DNA from 4 places in the Streptomyces sp. NBC_01723 genome. Region 1 is predicted to be linked to each of the others. Evidence: riboswitches for the same ligand, from Rfam matches in the RefSeq annotation. Region 1 holds a riboswitch; each other region holds the start of a gene.
The links. Region 1 has a riboswitch for cyclic di-AMP ahead of OIE75_RS35650 (M23 family metallopeptidase). Riboswitches for the same ligand answer to the same signal wherever they lie in the genome.
Positions count from the first base shown of each region.

Region 2: linked by a shared signal. The riboswitch ahead of OIE75_RS17670 (M23 family metallopeptidase) and the one ahead of OIE75_RS35650 (M23 family metallopeptidase) in region 1 are both predicted to bind cyclic di-AMP.
Region 3: linked by a shared signal. The riboswitch ahead of OIE75_RS15080 (transglycosylase family protein) and the one ahead of OIE75_RS35650 (M23 family metallopeptidase) in region 1 are both predicted to bind cyclic di-AMP.
Region 4: linked by a shared signal. The riboswitch ahead of OIE75_RS27755 (M23 family metallopeptidase) and the one ahead of OIE75_RS35650 (M23 family metallopeptidase) in region 1 are both predicted to bind cyclic di-AMP.

Region 1 covers NZ_CP109171.1:7,613,782-7,618,674, reverse strand. Annotated here, with positions in the region: gene OIE75_RS35665 (MBL fold metallo-hydrolase) at 1-255, opposite strand, end outside; gene OIE75_RS35660 (TetR/AcrR family transcriptional regulator) at 346-966, shown strand; gene OIE75_RS35655 (SGNH/GDSL hydrolase family protein) at 1,035-1,820, opposite strand; gene OIE75_RS35650 (M23 family metallopeptidase) at 2,026-2,946, opposite strand; cyclic di-AMP (ydaO/yuaA leader) riboswitch at 2,949-3,108, opposite strand; gene OIE75_RS35645 (tyrosine-protein phosphatase) at 3,535-4,332, shown strand; gene OIE75_RS35640 (DUF6126 family protein) at 4,361-4,483, opposite strand; gene OIE75_RS35635 (helix-turn-helix domain-containing protein) at 4,480-4,893, opposite strand, start outside.
Region 2 covers NZ_CP109171.1:3,851,796-3,856,688, forward strand. Annotated here, with positions in the region: gene OIE75_RS17660 (PrsW family intramembrane metalloprotease) at 1-647, shown strand, start outside; gene OIE75_RS17665 (aldo/keto reductase) at 670-1,614, opposite strand; gene OIE75_RS17670 (M23 family metallopeptidase) at 1,750-2,787, opposite strand; cyclic di-AMP (ydaO/yuaA leader) riboswitch at 2,798-2,954, opposite strand; gene OIE75_RS17675 (PP2C family protein-serine/threonine phosphatase) at 3,179-4,414, opposite strand; tRNA gene OIE75_RS17680 (tRNA-Met) at 4,564-4,637, opposite strand; gene OIE75_RS17685 (dihydrofolate reductase family protein) at 4,694-4,893, opposite strand, start outside.
Region 3 covers NZ_CP109171.1:3,260,964-3,265,856, forward strand. Annotated here, with positions in the region: gene OIE75_RS15065 (DUF501 domain-containing protein) at 1-309, opposite strand, end outside; gene OIE75_RS15070 (FtsB family cell division protein) at 359-841, opposite strand; gene eno (phosphopyruvate hydratase) at 944-2,224, opposite strand; gene OIE75_RS15080 (transglycosylase family protein) at 2,468-3,169, opposite strand; cyclic di-AMP (ydaO/yuaA leader) riboswitch at 3,173-3,339, opposite strand; gene OIE75_RS15085 (LysM peptidoglycan-binding domain-containing protein) at 3,523-4,563, opposite strand; gene OIE75_RS15090 (cytochrome P450 family protein) at 4,706-4,893, opposite strand, start outside.
Region 4 covers NZ_CP109171.1:5,987,636-5,992,528, forward strand. Annotated here, with positions in the region: gene OIE75_RS27750 (M16 family metallopeptidase) at 1-986, shown strand, start outside; cyclic di-AMP (ydaO/yuaA leader) riboswitch at 1,178-1,340, shown strand; gene OIE75_RS27755 (M23 family metallopeptidase) at 1,353-2,117, shown strand; gene OIE75_RS27760 (GntR family transcriptional regulator) at 2,318-3,013, shown strand; gene OIE75_RS27765 (FAD-dependent monooxygenase) at 3,201-4,394, opposite strand; gene OIE75_RS27770 (MFS transporter) at 4,391-4,893, opposite strand, start outside.

The DNA.
Region 1 (4,893 bases):
GGTCGTGGCGTGCACCGGGATCGGGCCCCGGGGGGCGCGGCGGAGCCGGGACTCCCGGTCGAAGTAGATCTTGGCGAACTCTCGGGCCGATCCGGAGGGCCGGGTCCGGGCGGTGCCGCCGGGGTTCTGGAAGACGCCGTCACGGAAGTGCGGCGATCTGCGGATGCGCGCCATGCGCTCACCGGTCGGGTCCGCGCCGAAGGCCGCGGGCCGGGGCGTACGGAGCCCGGAGCTCGGGGAACGGAATCCGGCCACGGTAACCTCCAGGTGGAGTAGGTCAGGCTCTCATTATGGTCGTCTCGTGTGACACCGACTGATCTTGTCCGGAGCTTGGGGGGACGGGGCGTGGTGAGAGTCCGGTTGAGTGTGGCCGAGCGGCGCGAGGAGCTGCTGCGCGCGGCCGTCGAGCAGATATCGGCGCGGGGTGTCGCGGCGCTGCGGATCGCCGACGTGGCGTCCGCGCTCGGGGTGAGCAACGCGTTGGTGCTCTACCACTTCTCCACGAAGGAGAAGCTGGTCGCCGCCGCCTTCGCCCGTGCCGCCGAGGACGATCTGGCTCATCTGCACGGACTGCTCGGCCGCCGGACGTCGGCGCTGCGCCGCTTGCGGGCCGCCGTGCGGTGGTACGCCCCGACGGGGCAGGCCAAGGGCTGGCGGCTGTGGATCGAGGGCTGGGCGGCGGCGCTGCGCGAGCCCGCGCTGCGGGACGTCACGCGGGATCTGGACCGCCGGTGGAAGGCCGCGATCGCCGAGGTCATCGCCGAGGGGGTGGCCGCCGGGGAGTTCCCCTGCCCGGACCCCGAGGGCGCGGCCCTGCGGCTGACAGCGCTCCTCGACGGGCTGGCCGTGCAACTGACGTCGTACACGGGCACGGTGTCGCGGGCCCGGGCGCGGGAGTGGACGGACGAGGCGCTCGCCCGGGAACTGGGTCTGCCTCGGGAGGCGTTGGGCGCCCCCCGCCGCTGACCCGCCGCCGGCCTCGCCGTACCCCGTCCGCAGCCGGCCTCCGCAACCGGCCCGCCCGCACGGCGCCCTCACGCCACCGAGGCGATCCGCGTCTTGATGTCGTCCGGCGACAGCGCCCCCTTGGCGGTCACGTGGTCGCCCGAGGACTGGCCGCGCAGCCGGCGTCCGATCCACGGCACCAGGTACTCGCGTGCCCAGTGCACGTCGTCCCGGCGGACGTCCAGCGCACCGCGGTAGGGCAGCGGCGGCCAGGGCTGGTCCGGGTCGGCGGGCACGGGCAGGCCGAGGGCCTGTCCGGCGCGCAGCGCCACCCGCGTGTGCCCCTCCGGGGACAGGTGCAGGCGGTCGGCGTCCCACGCCCTGCGGTCCTGGACGCTGCGGAGCGACCAGAGGTCGAGCACCGGGCAGCCGTACCGGTCGGCGATGGCGCGGACGTGTCCGTTGTACGTGGCGATCTTGCCGCGCAGATGCCTGAGCACGGGCACGCCGCGGGTGTCGAACCCGGTCGTCACGAGGACGGTGCCGGCCGCTTCGGCCAGCGCGGCCACCGCCCGCTCGAACCGCTCGGCCACCTCGTCGGGGTCGGTGCCGGGCCGGAGGATGTCGTTGCCGCCAGCCGCGAACGAGACGAGGTCCGGCGCGAGTTCGGCGACTCGGGGGACCTGTTCGGCCGCGATCTGGTCGAGCAGCCTGCCGCGCACGGCGAGGTTCGCGTAGGTGAAGTCGCCCTCGGGGCGCCGGTCCGCGAGCAGTACGGCGAATCGGTCGGCCCAGCCGACGAACGCCCCGTCGGGGCCGCGGTCGCCGACGCCCTCGGTGAAGCTGTCCCCCAGCGCCACGTACGACCCGATCACTGCTCTGCTGTCATTCTTCGAATCGTCTGCCACATCGGGTCATGATTCACCTTGGAATGTGACCTACGCGACCGTAGGCAGGGGTTGACGGTCGGTGAGAAAGGCCACGCCTAAAGGCTTGGTCAATTGCGGAATACACCGAAGGCCGGACCCGGGGATCGGGGTCCGGCCTTCGGTGGCGTGGGGGCCGCGCCCTGGCCGTGCGTCAGAGAGAGACGCCGTGCGAACGCAGGAACGCGACCGGGTCGATGTCCGACCCGTAGTCCGGCGTGGTGCGGATCTCGAAGTGCAGGTGCGGACCGGTCACGTTGCCGGTGGCACCCGAGAGGCCGACCTGCTGGCCCGCCGTCACCGACTGGCCGGCGGAGACGGAGAGGGAGGAGAGGTGGGCGTACTGGGCGTAGTGGCCGTCGGCGAGCTGGATGACGACCTGGTTGCCGTACGCACCGCCGGGGCCGGCGGAGACGACGGTGCCCGCACCGACGGCCTTGAGCGGGGTGCCGGTCGGGACGACGAAGTCGGTGCCGGTGTGGTAGCCGCTGGACCACATGCTGCCGGACTGGTGGTACGGGGTACCGACGGTGCCGCCCGCGACGGGGGAGGTGTAGCCGCTGCTGGTGCCGGCGTCCGAGGTGGAGGCCTTCTCGGCGTCCGTGGACTTCTCGGCCGGCTTGGCGGCGGGCTTCTCCGCCTCCGCCGGCTTCTCGGCGGCGGGCTTCTCGGCGGCCGGCTTCTCCGACTGGGCGGCCTTGGCGCCGACCGAGAGCTTCAGGCCGGGGTGGATCAGCGACGGGTCCGAACCGATGGCCTCGCGGTTGTCCTCGTACAGCTTCTTCCAGCCGCCGTCGACGTTCTGCTCATCGGCGATCCGCGAGAGGTAGTCGCCGCTCTTGACGGTGTAGGTCCGCGCGTCCGAGTTCTTCTCGGTGCCACTCGCGGCGGCCTTCTGCGCCGTCGTCGCGACGGACTGCACGGACTGCTCGGAAACGGAGTGCGCGGGGGCGGCGTTGGCGCCGGCGGCCCCTATCAGGGGGAGCGCGAGCACGGCGCCACCGGTTCCGGCGACGGCGATGGTGCGGGTCAGGCGCATGGCCCTGGTACGGCGGTGCTTACCCTTCGCGGGCATGGCGAATTCCTCTCCGGCGCCTGCGAGGTGAGCTGTCGGGTTCGGGCTGGAGATGCCCGGCCGCGCCGAAACGCGGCTTCACCCCAAGCCGTTCCGGGAACCGGAACAGGCATTCGTACCTGTGGGTCCCCCGCTCCTGCCGGGTACGGGTGGTGGATGAGAGTGGGCTCCGGTCGGCGGCAGGATTAGGCGTCCGTCCGGATCGGTGGTGAACGTAAGGGACCAAGACGCACCCGGACAAGCGAAGAGTTCCACCGGAAGGTGTTCCGATTGATCCTTTACTGGTATATCCGGTCACACTCCGTCGATTCGGGGAATGGCGTTTCGAGTGAACGTCCTTGAAAACCGGCTTGATTACGTGAACATGACGGACGACGCACGGTTACGGATATGACGCTGCTCACGCGCCACTTCTCCACCCTTTCGCATTTCGGCGTCAGTTGGAATTAAGGCGTCAATTCGGACAGAAAGCCCGAGGCATCCCTTAATGCCCTGTGGACAACTCATCGGCGCAGACAGGGGATGCCGTATCGTCGAGGCGAGCCCGCCGCCGAGCAGCGTCGGCGGGGCGGAGTGGGAGGAGTCCCCGTGACGCAGCAGGTCCCGTCGACCGAACCCGAGCTGACCGGTGTGCGCAATTTCCGGGACGTCGGCGGACTGCCGGCCGTGGACGGGCGACGGGTGCGGCAGGGCGTGCTGTTCCGCAGCGGCCACCTGGCGCACGCCACCGGGGAGGACGCCGCCTTCCTGGCCACCCTCGGCCTGCACACCATCTTCGACTTCCGCAACGCGGCCGACCAGAAGCTGGAAGGCCCCGACGTCGAGCTGCCGGGCGTGCGCAATGTGAACCTGCCGCTGAGCGACCCGGCCGACGGCGCCGAGTTCTGGAAGATGGTCCGCGACGGCGACCTCCACCAGCTGCACGAGATCCTGGCCGACGGCAAGGGTGCCCAACGGATGATCGCGTCCTACCGCACGATCATCACGGAGCGCACGGCGGAGCACTCCCGGGTTCTGCACGCGCTCGCCGAGGACAGCGTCCCCGCCCTGATGCACTGCGCGGCCGGCAAGGACCGCGCGGGCCTGTCGATCGCGGTCACGCTGCTCGCGCTCGGCGTCGAGCGCGATGCCGTCCTCGACGACTACCTCAAGTCGAACGCGACGCACCGCCGCTACAAGGTGCGCCGCGGCAGCTCCGCCGCCTCGGCCTACTCCCCCGAGGTCATGGAGCTGCTCAGCCCCCTGTTCGACGCCCGCGCCGAGTACCTGGCGGCCGCCTTCGACACCGTCGAGGAGACCTGGGGCGGCGTCGACGCCTACCTGGAGCAGGGCCTGCACCTCACCCCGGCGACCCGGGAGCGGCTGCGCGAGCGGATGCTGGACTGATCCGGTACGGCACCGGTCCGCACGACCGCTAGCGGCCGGCGCCCACCTCGAAGAGCAGGTAGAGGAAGCCGCCGAAGACGTGTCCCAGGGCGATGTAGATGAGCAGCCGCACCCACAGGGCACGCGGGAACTTCTCCTCCATGGACGTCACGACATCTCCCCGGGGGTCGTCGGGCCGAGGCACAGCGTGGCCGTCGGGCTCTGCAGCAGGGTGTGGACGAAGAGCAGCTCGACCCCTTCTGGGTCCTGTGCGGCGATCCGGTGCGGGGTCAGCGAGTCGAAGTGGGCGCCGTCCCCCACGCCGAGCCGGTGCTCGGTGTCCCCGAGGCGCAGCCGCAGGCGGCCCCTGAGCACGTGCAGCCACTCCTCGCCGGGGTGCACCCGCACGATGTCGCCCTGGGAGCCGTACGGCACCTCGACGCGCAGGGCCTGCATGCCCCGGCCCGGCGCTCCCGCCCGCCGGTACGTCCAGCCGCCCGCGGCGGTGGGCTCCATCTCGGCGGCGCGGATCACCGCGTCCGGGTCCGCGGGCGCCTCCCCCAGCAGTCCGGCGACGGTCGT
Region 2 (4,893 bases), 3.8 Mb from region 1:
TGCTCCCGCTCTCCGGCCTGCTGCTCGCGATGGGCGTGCACGCGCTGTGGAACGGCTCGGCCGCGTTCGGCGAGTACGGCTTCTACGCCGTGTACGCGGCCTTCATGGTGCCGGCCTTCGGCCTGCTGACCTGGCTGGTGATCTGGACCCGGCAGCGCGAACTGGGCACCGTACGGGCCGAGCTGCCCGCGTATGTCCTGGCCGGATGGCTGACGCCCGCGGAGCCGCACGCGCTCGGCTCGATGCGGGCCCGCCGCGTCGCCCGGCAGCACGCCCGGCGGCACGGCGGGAAGGAGGCGGCACGCGCGGTGGCCCAGTACGAGGCGTACGCGACCTCGCTGGCGTTCCTGCGGCAGCGCGGCCGCCGGGGCCGGGCGGGCGCCGACTACGCCGCGCGGGAGCGGGAGATGCTGGACGCCCTGTGGCACCGGCGCGGCGCGGCCCGCCCGGCCCTGGACCACGCGGCCCGCTCGACGGCACCACCCGTACCCCGGCCCGCGCCGCCCTGGGCGTACCCGTACGCCACCTACGGCCCGTACGGCGGCGGCCCTCCGGCGCCGTACCCGGCCCAGACGCCGTACCCCGCTCAGGCGCCGTACGTCCCGTACGCCCACCCGTACGCACCGCCGGGCCCCTACCGCCCGTAGGCGGGCACCGGCGGCGTCACACTCAGGCCGAGGCCCGCGTCAGCCGCGCGACCTCGTCGTCCGTCAGGCTCAGCTCCGCGACGCCCAGCAGCGCGGGCAGCTGCTCCACCGTGCGCGCGGACGCGATCGGCGCGGCCACCGTCGGTTGCGCGGCCAGCCAGGCGAGGGCGACCGTGGCGACGGGGGCGTCGTGGGCCTCGGCGATCTCGTCCAGGGCGGCGAGCACCCGCCGGCCGCGCTCGGTCTCCAGGTGCTTGCCCGCACCGCCCGCACGCGGGCTGTCGACGCTCGCGCCGGGCCGGTACTTGCCGGTGAGGAAGCCGGCCGCGAGGGCGTAGTACGGCACGGCGGCCAGGCCCGACCGCTCGGCGAGGTCGCGCAGCCCGCCCTCGTAGGTGTCGCGCGAGACCAGGTTGTAGTGCGGCTGGAGGGCGACGTACCGGGCGAGCCCCTCGCGGTCGGAGAACTCCAGGGAGGCCGCGAGCCGCTCGGCGGAGATGTTGGAGGCGGCGATGTGCCGCACCTTGCCCGCCTTCACCAGCTCGTCCAGCGCGCCGATGATCTCCTCGACCGGCACCTCGGGCTTGTCGAAGTGCGTGTAGTAGAGGTCGATGTGATCGGTGCCCAGGCGGCGCAGCGAGGCGTCGGCCGCCGCCTTGATGTTCGCGGCGGACAGGCCCGGGTACTCGGGGTGCTGGCTGACCTTGGTGGCGAGGACGACGTCGTCACGGTTGCCGCGGGCCGCGAACCACCGGCCGAGGACGGTCTCGGACTCGCCGCCGCTGTTGCCGTCGACCCAGGCGGAGTACGAGTCGGCGGTGTCCACGAAGTTGCCGCCGGCCGCCGTGTAGGCGTCCAGGACGGCGAAGGAGCGGTCCTGGTCGGCGGTCCAGCCGAAGACGTTGCCGCCGAGGGCGAGGGGGAAGACCTCCAGGTCGGAGGAGCCGAGCTTGCGCAGAGAAGTCATGTAGGGCGTCAACGAACGCACCGGATCAGGTCATTCCGGCACGGACGCAAAAACCCCGCAAACCGGCAGCCCTGACGTCGGGGGGTTGCCGTCAGGACCGCCGGGGACCAGCGGGGAAGCGGATGGGCCGGTGGCTCAGGGTGTGAGGCCCTTACTCTGCAGCCAGGCCATCGGGTCGATGCCGGAGCCGCCGTCGGCGTGGACCTCCATGTGGAGGTGGGCGCCGGTGACGTTGCCGGTGGCGCCGACGCGGCCGATGACGTCACCGGTGGTGACCTCCTGACCGACGCTGACGCTGATCGAGGACTGGTGGGCGTACCAGATCTCGGTGCCGTCATCCAGGGTGAGCACGGTCTTGTAGCCGTACGACCCGTCCCAGCCGGCCGACGTGATGGTGCCGCTGTGCACGGCCTTGAGCAGCGTGCCCGTGGGTGCGGCGAAGTCGAGGCCGGTGTGGTGGCCGGAGGACCAGTAGGCGCCGGCCTGACCGAAGGTCGAGGAGATCGTGTACGAGGAGGTCGGCAGCGTGAACTGCATGGCCAGCTTGGCCAGGCGCTCGGCCTCGGCCTTCTTCGCGGCCTCCTCCTCCGCCTTCTTCTTGGCGGCGGCGGCCTTGGCCTCGGCCTCCTTCTCCGCCTTGGCGGCGGCTTCCGCGGCCTTCTTCTCGGCGGCCGCGGCGGCCTCGGCGGCGGCCTTGGTCTCGACCTGGGCCTGCTGCTGCTCGGCCTGCGCCATGATCCGGGCCCGCAGGGACTCACCGGCGCCGGCGGTGTCGGTGCCCTCCGCGGTGTCGGCGGCGGCGGTCACGCCGATGCCGCTGAGCGGGGTGCTGGAGCCCTCCGGCTGCGGTGCGTCGTCGGAGATGAGCGAGCCGACGTTGGGCAGGTCCGGCATGGAGATCGACACCGGCGGCTTGCCGGTCTGCGCGCTGGCCATGCCGCCCGCACCGACGGCGGCTATGACACCGACGCCGAGGACGGTGGAGCTGCGGGCGAGCCCGCCACGCTGCTTGGCGACGCGGTGCCGGCCGCGTACGGGGCGGATGGAGTCCTCGGTGGGATTCCACTCCTCCCAAGGACCCTCTTCGGTGCGGTAGTTCTCGTAGCCGAAGGTGTCGGTGTCGTGCCGACTGGGCACGAACGGGGCCTCGGGGGCAGGCCGGTTGGACGCCACGTGGGCGTACTCCTTTCCTTCCTTTCGCCTACCGGGTTAGCTGACGGGTTCGGAGCAGGAAGGTCTCCTACGCGCGCATGCAGCCGTGTTGCCACGGCGTCAAACGCCCGATTCACCCCAATGTGGTGGTTCCCCGGTTCCCTTGCGGGATTCGGCGCGTGCGCACGGAGCCGCCTTCTGTGACGGCTGGGACGACCGCGCTGCGTTATCGAACGTTAATAGACCCGGGGGCCGGATTCCAAGCTGTTCCTCTTGATCGTTAACGAAGACAGCCGGGACGTACACCTCAGGATCGGTGAAAACCGGGCGAGTTGACCGCGCCTCGGTATTCCCCTTCACGGCATTTCTTTCTGACGGTACGTCAGTTGTTATGCGGAGGGATGCCACCCCGTCACGGCTCGTGACAATGATCATGGTCGCCGCGCCGTGGCCGCCGTACGGCGAGCAGCGCCATGTCGTCCGCCATCCCGCCCCCTGAGTGGCGGCGCACGTCGCGGGCGAGGGTTTCGAGCAGCTTCGCCGGATGACGGAAGACGCGACCGGACAGCCGCGCGTACGGATCGTAGAACTCCCCCCGCTCGTCCCGGGCTTCCGACAGTCCGTCGGTGTACAGCAGCAGCGTGGCCCCACCGGGGAAGGCCGTCTCCTCCGCGCGGTCGGGCCACACACCCAGCTCGCCCATGCCGAGCGGCAGCGCCGACTCCCGGGCGGGCAGCGGCCCCAGGGTGCCGTCGCCGTGGAGCAGCAGGGGCGGCGGATGCCCGCGGTTGACGATGCGTACGGTCCCGGCGCCGTGCGGGAGTTCGGCGAGGACGGCGGTGGTGAAGCCCTCGAAGGCGTCCAGTCCCTCGCGCCGGGTGCCCTCGCGGGCCAGCGCCCGCTCCAGGCGCTGTGCCACCGCCTCCAGCGTCGCCTCCTGTTCGGCGGCCTCCCGGAAGGCGCCGATCACCACGGCGACGGCGGCCACCGCTCCCATGCCCTTGCCCCGCACGTCCCCCACGATGAGCCGGACGCCGCGCGCACTGTCCTGCACCGCGTACAGGTCACCGCCGATGAAGGCGCCGGCCTGCGCGGCCTCGTAGCAGGCGGCGATCTCGAAGCCGGCGATCCGCTCGGCCGGCTCGGGCAGTACGGCGCGCTGGGCGGCCTCGGCGATCTCCCGGGCGATGGCGAGGCGCTCGTCGGTGCGGCGGACGAAGGCGTTGACGAAGACGGCGAGCGCGGCGACCGTCGCGATGGTGATCAGCTCGGTGAGGGAGTCGACGTAGTGGATGACGCCCTTGCCGAGCTGCAGCCCGATGACCGAGGCGACCACGGCGATCCCGGTGAGCGCGGTGCCCCGCCGGGAGTAGATCGGGGCGGCGACCAGCGGCGCGGCGGTGTAGAGGGGACCGGCGGTGAAGTAGCGCGGGGTGAAGATGTCGTACAGGACGGCGACGACGATCAGCAGTACGGGGAGCGAGCGCGCGAGGGTGCGGCCGTAGGACGTGCGCCACGGCCTCGGCTGCCCGGCGGGCGGCACGGGCGCCATCTCGCCCCCGAGGCCCGGGTCGGGCACGGGATCGCCGGGGAGCCGGCCGCCGGCTCTGGCGTACGCTCCCTCGTCCTCCACATCGCCTGCCCGCACCACTGGTCTCCCGCCGCCCCCTGTCCGCGCCGCTTGCCGTGCCGTACTCCAGGTTTCCCGCGACGGGGGTGGGCGGCGAGTGGTGAGGGCCGAGCGGGTGAACGCACCGAGGGCCGGAACCCTTTCGGATTCCGGCCCTCGGCCTTCAGTAGCGGGGACAGGATTTGAACCTGCGACCTCTGGGTTATGAGCCCAGCGAGCTACCGAGCTGCTCCACCCCGCGTCGTTGTGTTCACCACTGTACGTCATCCCGGGGGCCGAATGCACATCGGTATCCCTCTATCCCGCCAGGTGGCGGTTGGGCGCCTTCGCCCGCCCTTCGTACTCCGGCAGTACGACGACGACGGCGCCCCCGGCGGCGAGCACCCCGCCGCCGTCCGCCCCCGGCACGAAGGTGTCCGGCTCCCGCCAGGCCGTGACCACGCGACGCACCCCGGCGTCGAGGATCAGCCGGGCGCAGGGCGCGGGCCTGGAGGCGC
Region 3 (4,893 bases), 4.4 Mb from region 1:
CGCCGCGCGGTAGGCGTCGGCCAGCTCCGGGTCGGCGGCGAGGCGCTCGGTCATCTCCTTCATCACGCCGTTCGCCTCCAGCGTGCCGATGGCGGAGGCCGCCTTCGGGCACGTCAGGTAGTACAGCGTCGGGAAGGGGGTGCCGTCGGGCAGCCGCGGTGCCGTCTCCACGACGTCCGGCTGTCCGCAGGGGCAGCGGTGCGCGATGGCGCGCAGGCCGCGCGGAGGACGGCCGAGCTGCTGCTTGAAGGCCAGCACGTCCGCGTCGGTGGGCTCGGTGCGCGGCGTGGTCGGCGGGGGAGTCTGCATGACTGTCTTCTGCTGGTCTTCCTGTTGAGTCAGTGCCGGCGCGGTCGGTTCACGGCCGGCGGGCGGCGGCGTCGGCCTTGTCGACACCGTCCCAGACGTTCCGGTACCAGGGGCGGTCGGCCCCGCCGGACTCGGCGCGGGCCTTCCTGGCGGCGTCCGGGTCGACGACGACGAACCCCGTCTCCCCCGGCATCACGTAGTGCAGCCGCAGCCGGACCTGCTGCTCGGCGTAGGCGTCGTCCTGCCAGCGCGCCTTGAGGTCGCGCAGCTCCTCGACCCGGTCCCGGGTCTCCTGCTGCTCCCGCCGCAGATCGGCGATCTCGGCGCGCTGGGCGACGTACTGCCGTATCGGATAGGCGAGCGCCACGACGAGGGAGCAGAGCACCATCGCGAGCAGCGCGGCCCGGCCGGTCAGCCGGGAGCGACGGGCCTGGCGCTTGGTCTGCGAGCGGTAGACCCGGGCCGCGGTCTGTTCCCCGATGATCCGGATCCTGGTCGCGGTGGAGAAACGGTCCCGGTCCTTCACCGCCATGTCTGTCCCCGCTTCCCGTCCACACGTGCGTACGTCCCCGCACACGGTACGGGACCGAGTACGGGGACGTACGTACGACGCCGCCTACGACGGCGGCGGCGCTCAGCCCTTGAAGCGCGGGAAGGCGCTGCGGCCGGCGTACACCGCGGCGTCGTCGAGGATCTCCTCGATGCGCAGCAGCTGGTTGTACTTGGCGACGCGCTCGGAGCGGGCCGGGGCGCCGGTCTTGATCTGGCCGCAGTTGGTGGCGACGGCCAGGTCGGCGATGGTGACGTCCTCGGTCTCGCCGGAGCGGTGGGACATCATGCACTTGAAGCCGTTGCGCTGGGCCAGCTCCACGGCGTCCAGGGTCTCGGTCAGCGAACCGATCTGGTTGACCTTGACGAGCAGGGCGTTGGCCGAGTTCTCCTCGATGCCGCGGGCCAGGCGCTCCGGGTTGGTGACGAACAGGTCGTCGCCGACGAGCTGCACCTTGTCGCCGAGCTTGGCGGTGATGGTGTTCCAGCCGTCCCAGTCGTCCTCGAACAGCGGGTCCTCGATGGAGACCAGCGGGTACGCCTCGACCAGCTCGGCGTAGTACTCGGTCATCTCGGCGGCGGTGCGGTTCTTGCCCTCGAAGGCGTAGGAGCCGTCCTTGTAGAACTCGGACGCGGCGACGTCGAGCGCGAGGGCGATCTGCTCGCCGGGGGTGTAGCCGGCCTCCTTGATCGCCTCCAGGATGAGGTCGAGGGCCTCGCGGTTGGAGCCGAGGTTCGGGGCGAAGCCGCCCTCGTCGCCGAGGCCGGTGGCCAGGCCCTTGTTCTTCAGGACCTTCTTGAGCGTGTGGTAGACCTCGGCGCCCCAGCGCAGGGCCTCGGAGAAGGACTCCGCGCCGATCGGGGCGATCATGAACTCCTGGATGTCCACGTTGGAGTCGGCGTGCGAGCCGCCGTTCAGGATGTTCATCATCGGCACCGGCAGCAGGTGCGCGTTGGGGCCGCCCAGGTAGCGGAAGAGCGGCAGGTCGCTGGCCTCGGAGGCGGCGTGGGCGACGGCGAGGGAGACGCCGAGGATGGCGTTGGCGCCGAGCGAGCCCTTGTTGTCGGTGGCGTCCAGGTCGAACATGGCCTGGTCGATCAGGCGCTGCTCGGTGGCGTCGTACCCGACCAGCTCCGGGCCGATCTGCTCGATGACGGCGAGGACGGCCTTCTCGACGCCCTTGCCGAGGTAACGGCCCGGGTCGCCGTCACGGAGTTCGATGGCCTCGAAGGCACCGGTGGAGGCGCCGGACGGAACGGCGGCACGACCCGTGCTGCCGTCGTCGAGGCCGACCTCGACCTCGACCGTGGGGTTGCCTCGGGAGTCCAGGATTTCCCGGGCTACGACGACGTCGATGGACGGCACGAGCATCTCCTTCTTCAATGTGACGCTTCGGTGTGACGCGCGGGTCCGCAGGACCGCGTCGGCTCTGCGGGACCGAGCCTAACCGGCTCCGGGCGATCGGCCAGCCGATCGCCCACCCGCTGGACAGAACCGAGAGTAAATTGTTTCCGAACGGAACAAAGAGGGCTGGGCGACGGGCGCAAAAATCCCGCCCCGGTGCGCACGGGGAACACGCACCGGGGCGGGAATCGCGACAGGAGCCGCTTACTTCAGGTGCAGCTGCTGACCCGGGAAGATCAGGTCGGCCTCGTCGACGATGTCGTCGTTCAGCTTGAACAGCTTCTCCCAGCCGCCCTTGACCTCGTGCTTCTCGGCGATGGAGCTGAGGGTGTCACCCTTGACGACCTTGTACTCGCCGTCACCCTTCTCGACCTTCTTGCCGGTGGGGGTGGTGACCGTCTTCTCCTCGGCCTTCTTCTCGGCCTTCGGCTCGGCGGCCGGGCGCTCGTCGGAGCGGGACGCCTTCTGCTCGGTGGAGCGGTCGGCGGTGGAGCCGCTGTCCTGGCTCTCGCCGGAGCCGCCGCCGGTGTTCGCGGCGTTCGAGAGGCCGGTGCCGCAGACCGGCCAGGCACCCTTGCCCTGGCCCGCGAGCACCTTCTCGGCGATCTCGATCTGCTGCGCCTTGCTGGCCTGGTCGGCGGTGGCGGCGTACTGGGTACCGCCGTAGCCGGCCCAGGTGGACGCGGAGAACTGGAGGCCGCCGTAGTAGCCGTTGCCGGTGTTGATGGACCAGTTGCCACCGGACTCGCACTGGGCGACGGCGTCCCACTCGGAGGTGGTGGCGGCGGAGGCGTTGCCGGCCGCCATCAGCGGGGCGGCGACGGCGGCACCGGTCACGCCGGCGACGGCGATGACGCGAGTGGCCTTGGACGGACGACGGTGCTTGCCCTTGCCGGAAAACAGCATGGTTGATCCCCTCACCGACGCCTGCGAGGTGAGCTGTCGGGTTCGGGCCGGTTGAGTTGCCCGGCCGGGTTCCTCGCGGAACTCGGCTCCACCCCTAGCCGCTCCGGCAGAACTGCCCGGTGCGGCACTTACCTTGGGTCCCCCGCTCCTGCCTTCGGCGCTTTACGCGACGACTGTTCCCGTACGGCCGCTGGCAGGATTCGGCGTTGCGGCTGTCGGGGCCCGCGGTGGCGAGCGGTCATGACCGTAGACACGCGCTCCGCGGATTTTCAAAGACGATCACGGCTTCTGAGACCTATCTCTCACGAGATCCAAAACGGACATAGAGTCTCTAACCGTGACGTGAACTCCCCCTACTTTTCGCCCGATTCGCCCGTGACCGTGAGCGTCTGACCGGGCAGGATGCGGTCGGGGTCCTGGCCGACGACCCGCTCGTTGTCGGAGTAGAGCGCACGCCATCCGCCGTCGACACCAAAGGAGTCGGCGATGGCCCAGAGATTGTCCCCGGAGCGGACGATGTACGAGCCGTCGTCGGCGTCGCCCGACCCTCCGTCACGCGAGGCGTGCCGGCCCGAGGTGCTGTCGGTGAGGCCCTTCCAGCGCCCGCCCTCGTCCGCACTGTCGCCGCGGTGCTTGCCCGAGCCGGACGAGCGGTCGGCGGCCTCCGGTTCGTCGGTGGCGCGGCGGTCACTTTCAGGCGATGTGCCCGTCTTGGCGGATTGATCCTTGCCGCCGGACGAGTCGTCAGAGGAATCCGACCCGGAGGACGGAGAAGACGACGAAGGGGACGAAGCGGACGCGCCGGGAGTCGGCGCGGTCTCCTTCTCCGAACCCGACGGCGACGACGCGTCGGACGACTCGGATGATTCGGACGACTCGGGCGAGTCCGACGCCTTGGGCGAACCCGTCGGCTCGGGCGTCTTGGACCCGGCGGCCGATCCGGCGGGGTCGGGGGTGTCCGACGTCTTCGGGGCCTGCGAACCCTCCGACGCGCCGTCACCCGTCGGGGCGGTGGCGCCCGGGGGGTTGCCGAGACCCGCGAGCAGCCCGCAGGTCGGCCAGGCCGCGATGCCCTGGTCCGCGTACAGCTTCTCGGCGATTCTTATCTGCTGGGAGCGACTGGCCTGGTCGGCGCTGGCCGCGTACTCCAGACCGCCGTACCGCTCCCACGCCTCCTGGGGGAGCTGGAGGCCGCCGTAGTAGCCGTTGCCGACGTTCTGGCTCCAGGCGCCGCCGGTCTCGCACTCGGCGACCTGGTCCCAGTTCGCCCCGGCCGCGTGGGCGCCGGTGGCGCCGAGCAGCGGGATGGCGATGGCGGAGCCGGTCACTCCGGCGGCGACGACCAGTGCGGGAGCCTGGCGGGGGCGGCGGTGACGACCGTTCCCGGAGAGCATGCGACGACCTTTCACAGACGACGGGGACCGTGCGGCGGGTGATGCTCGTCGCCACACTGGTTCGTGAACGTATAGGCAGATGATCGCTTGTCACAAGTTCATGCCGCACAGATCACGTGAAGATCACAGAGTTGAGGGCGTGTCACGTTTGCCTTGACGACGCACCGTTGCCGAGTGCTGACGCGGACGGCGTGAACGAGACGGGCAAAGTGCGCAGACCCCGCATGATGAGCCCGCCGCGCCAGCGCAGTTCGCCCGGGTCGGCGGCGAGGCGCAGGTCGGGGAGGCGGGTGAGGAGCGTGGCGAGCGCGGTCTGCCCCTCCAGCCGGG
Region 4 (4,893 bases), 1.6 Mb from region 1:
TCGCGGACAGCGAGGTCGAACGGCTGGTCCGCAACCGCCTCGACGAGATCCCGCACGAGCTGGCCAACCCGGCCCGCCGCGCGGCCAAGGAGCTCTCCAAGGAGCTGTTCCCGGCCGGGAGCCGCATGTCGCGCCCGCGCCAGGGCACCGAGGAGACGGTCGAGGCCATCGACTCCGGCTCCGTACGCGCCTTCTACGAGAAGCACGTCCGCCCCGCCACGGCCACCGCCGTGGTCGTCGGCGACCTCACCGGCCTGGACCTGGACGCGCTGCTGGGCGAGACCCTGGGCGCGTGGACCGGCTCCGCCGCCGAACCCCGTCCCGTGCCGCCGGTGACCGCCGACGACCGGGGCCGCGTCGTCATCGTGGACCGGCCCGGCGCCGTTCAGACGCAGTTGCTGATCGGCCGCACCGGGTCCGACCGGCACGACCGCGTGTGGCCCGCACAGGTGCTCGGCACCTACTGCCTCGGCGGCACCCTCACCTCCCGCCTGGACCGCGTCCTGCGCGAGGAGAAGGGCTACACCTACGGCGTCCGGGCGTTCGGGCAGGTGCTGCGGTCCGCGCCGGACGGCACCGGCGCCGCCATGCTCGCCATCAGCGGCTCCGTCGACACCCCGAACACCGGTCCCGCCCTGGAGGACCTGTGGACGGTGCTGCGCAAGCTCGCCGCGGAAGGGCTCACCGACCCCGAGCGCGACGTGGCCGTGCAGAACCTGGTGGGTGTGGCGCCGCTGAAGTACGAGACGGCCGCGGCCGTGGCGAGCACCCTGGCCGACCAGGTCGAGCAGCACCTGCCCGACGACTACCAGGCGACGCTCTACCGTCAACTGGCCGCCACGGGCACCGTGGAGGCCACGGCGGCGGTCGTGAACGCCTTCCCGGTCGACCGGCTGGTGACCGTCCTCGTCGGTGACGCCGCGCAGATCAAGGAGCCCGTCGAGGCCCTCGGTATCGGTGAAGTCACGGTGGTGGCGGCCGAGTAGCGGTACGCGCGGAGGGCGGCCCCGGTGACCGGAGTGTCACCGGGGCCGCCGTTTGTCCGAATTGAGGGAGAGGCTGCCCGTCTGCCCTGTGGCATGCGCTACAAAAACGCTGTTGCGTTTGAGGATTGAAGACAGCCGCGTTTAGCGTCGTCCGGGCTGTTCGTCAGGCAGTGCGCCGCACCCGCGGCACCGGACAGTCATCGCCGAGTCCCCGTACGGCGCGAGCCAGGGGAGCCGGGGACCCACCGTAGTCCCTGGGGTGAATCGGACGCCCGCGCGCAGCGAGGGGGTCCGTAGGAGACCTTCCACCTCCGAACCCGTCAGCTAACCCGGTAGGCGAGAGGGAAGGAAAGGACCAGCCTCTACATGGCGTTCACGCGCGCCACCGGGAAGCACCGGCGTCCCAGCAGGATGCATCGCAGTACCGCCCGCGCGGCGGGTGTCGCGGCCCTCGCCACCACCGGCGTCGTCGGCACCCTCGCGGCTCCGGCGCTCGCCGCCGAGCCCGAGGTGGAGCGGAGCGGAATCACCCCGGTCATCACCATCGGCGACTCCCTGGCCGAGGAGATCGACGCCCAGGCCCTCGCACAGCGGCAGGCCGCCGCGGACGCCGCCGCCCGTGAGGCGGCCCAGGAGGCCGCGCGCGAGCGGGCCGCCGAGGCGGCCAAGGAGGCACGCGAGGCCAAGGAGCGCGCCGCGCGGGAGGCGGAGCGCAAGCGCCTCAACACCTTCGTCCCGCCGATCACCGCGTCCTACGTCTCCACCGCGTACCAGGCGGGCAGCTCCCTGTGGTCCTCCGGCAGCCACACCGGCATCGACTTCCACGCCTCCAGCGGTACGACCGTGCACGCGGTCGGCGTCGGCACCGTCGTCGAGGCCGGCTGGGGCGGGGCGTACGGCAACCAGGTCGTGATCAAGATGCACGACGGCACCTACACGCAGTACGGGCACCTGTCGTCCATCGGCGTCTCCGTCGGCCAGTCGGTCGACCCCGGCCAGCAGATCGGCCTCTCCGGCGCCACCGGCAACGTCACCGGGCCCCACCTGCACTTCGAGGCCCGTACGAGCCCCGAGTACGGCTCGGACATGGACCCCGTCGCCTACCTCCGCTCGCACGGCGTGAACGTCTGACGGCGGACCCCGCGACACCACCCGAAAGCCCCGGCCGTCCGAGCCGGGGCTTTCGGCTTTCCTCGGCGCGCGGCCGCCCGTAGTAGGCCAAAAAACATCCATGAAATCCGCTCCGCCGTCGGAATATCCTCTTGATTGGCCTAGAGTCGCTGGAAACGTCAATCATCGACGTTTCACGGGGATTAAGGCGGAGGTCGGTCATGCGTATTCCGGCGCATTCGGTGTGCACGGCGATCCGGGACGACATCGTCGCCGGCGTCCACGTGCGCGGGGTCCGGCTCACCGAGGAACTCCTCGCCCGCCGCTACGGCGTCTCCCGCGTCCCCGTCCGCGAGGCCCTGCGCACGCTGGAGGCCGAGGGCTTCGTGGTGACCCGGCGGCACGCGGGCGCTTGCGTCGCGGAACCGACAGAGCAGGAGGCCGCCGATCTGCTGGAGACCCGTACGCTCCTGGAGCCCCTCGGCGCCGCCCGGGCCGCCCGCCGCCGGACCGACGCCCACCTCAAGGTGTTGCGCGGCCTGGTCCGCCTGGGGCAGGAACGCGCCAGGCAGGGCAGCGGCGAGGATCTGCGCTCCCTGGGCGGCTGGTTCCACGAGACGCTCGCGCAGGCCGCCGGCAGCCCCTCCCTGACGGCGCTGCTGACCCAGCTGCGCCACAAGATCGCCTGGATGTACGACGTGGAGGCGCCGGCCGGGCCGGTGGAGTACTGGGCCGAGCACGGCGCGATCCTCGACGCGGTGGCCCGGGGCGACGGCGACCGCGCGCGGGCGCTCATGGCGCTGCACGCCGAGCGGTCGGCGCCGGGGCACCGCCTGCGATTCGCCTCCGGCGGAGGCAGAACGGAGCGTGTGAGGAACTCGCAACGTCCCGTAAACACGGCGAGCCTGCGACATTAACACGGGTCCCGTATACAAAGAGCAGGAAATTCGAGGGGCTTTTTTAGCCTGCCCGTATTTCTGCCGTCGGGCGGAAATACGGGCAGCGGAACGGTGCGACAAAAAGGCACCCGGTCACCCCGGCGGGGTATTCGGGGTGACCGGGTGCCTTCCGCTCGGGCAACGGCGCCGCGAGAACCGAGCGGAGTCAGCGGTCGCCGAAGGCGGGCAGCGTGAGGGCCGAATGGGCCGGGCGGGGCTCCGGTGCGGGCATGGCGCTGAGGCCGCGCAGCCGGTCGTTGCGCTGGTCCAGGGCCCGCGCGGTGGTCGGGAAGAGGGTGGCGCCGCCCTGGCCGACCAGGTTCTGGTTCAGGGTCACGAAGTCACGGGTGCCGCTCTCGTAGGCGGCGAAGCCCGCGGCGTGGTCCCGGTCGGCCAGGGAACCGGCCAGCATGTAGGCGCCGACGAGGGCGAGGCTGGTGCCCTGCCCGGTGAGGAACGAGGGCGCGTAGGCGGCGTCGCCCAGCAGCGCGATCCGGCCGCGGGACCAGCGGGGCATGCGGATCTGGCCCACCGCGTCGAAGAACACGTCGTCCGCGTCGTGGAGGGCGGCAAGGATGCCCGGGACCTCCCAGCCTGCGTCGGCGAAGACCTCGGCGAGCAGGTCCCGTTGGGCGTCCGGGCTGCCGAAGGCGTCGACGGGCGGCTCCGGCCGGGCGAAGTTCAGGAAGGCGTGCACTTCGTCGTCGTCCCCCACGGCGTAGAGGGCGGCGGCCCGGCCCGGCGTGTTCCACATGACCGTCTCGTGGGAGAGGCCGAAGGTGTTGCGCATGGTGAACACGGCGAAGCAGTAGCCGAGGTACCGGTGGAACCGCTCCTCGGGACCGAAGAGCATCTCCCGGGTACGTGAGTGCATGCCGTCCGCGCCGAACACCAGGTCGAAGGTGCGGCTGCCGCCACCGCGGAAGGTGACGTCGACCCCGTGCCCGGTCTGGTCGAGGGTGTCGACGGAGTCGTCGAAGAGGAACTCCACGTCGTCCCGGACCGCCATGTACAGCGCGTCCGTCAGATCCCCGCGGCGTATCTCCAGGTCCCGTCCCGCGACACCGCCGGTGACGGCGTGCGGGTGGAGCGAGGCCACCTCGCCGCCGTCCCCGTCCCGGAAGGTGAGCCGGCGCAGGTCGATGTGCGCGTCCCGCAATCGCGGCAGGATCCCCATCCTCTCCACGACGTCGAGTGCGGTGCCGCGTACGTCGATGGGGTAGCCGCCGCTGCGGAGCGTGCCGGCCTTCTCCACCACGGTGACCTCGAACCCCTGGCGGTTGAGCCAGAAGGCCAGGGCGGGACCGGCGATGCTGGCCCCACAGATCAGGACCTTGGGCCCCGGTGCGGTGCGGGTCATGCCTTGACTCCTTTGCTCATGGTGCGGGTGACGAACAGGGCCAGCGACACGACGACGCCGGCGATGACGAACCCGGTGACGTAGGCCGATTCGGCCGCGACCTTCGTCCCGGAGGGGGTTCCGGCGGTGAGGAGAGCGCCGCCCAGCTGCCCGCCGACGGCGGAGCCGACCACGCGGCTCACCAGGATCAGACTGGTCGCGATGCCGGTGTCGCCCTGGTCGACGGCGGTGGCGGTGCTGGTCATCATCGCCGTGACGCAGAGGCCGTTGGCCAGCGCGATCAGCATCTTGCCGACGACGAGATGCCACACCTCGGTGTGCACGGCCGCCACGGCGAGCAGGCCGACGGTCATCATGACGACGCCGGTGTTGACCACGGCACGCGAGCCGAAACGCCGTTCCCCGATCCCGCCGAGCGGTCCGGCCAGGGTGGCGGCGACGGCGCCGGGCAGCAGGAAGAAGCCGATCTCGGTGGCGCCGGCCCCGAATCCGTACCCGT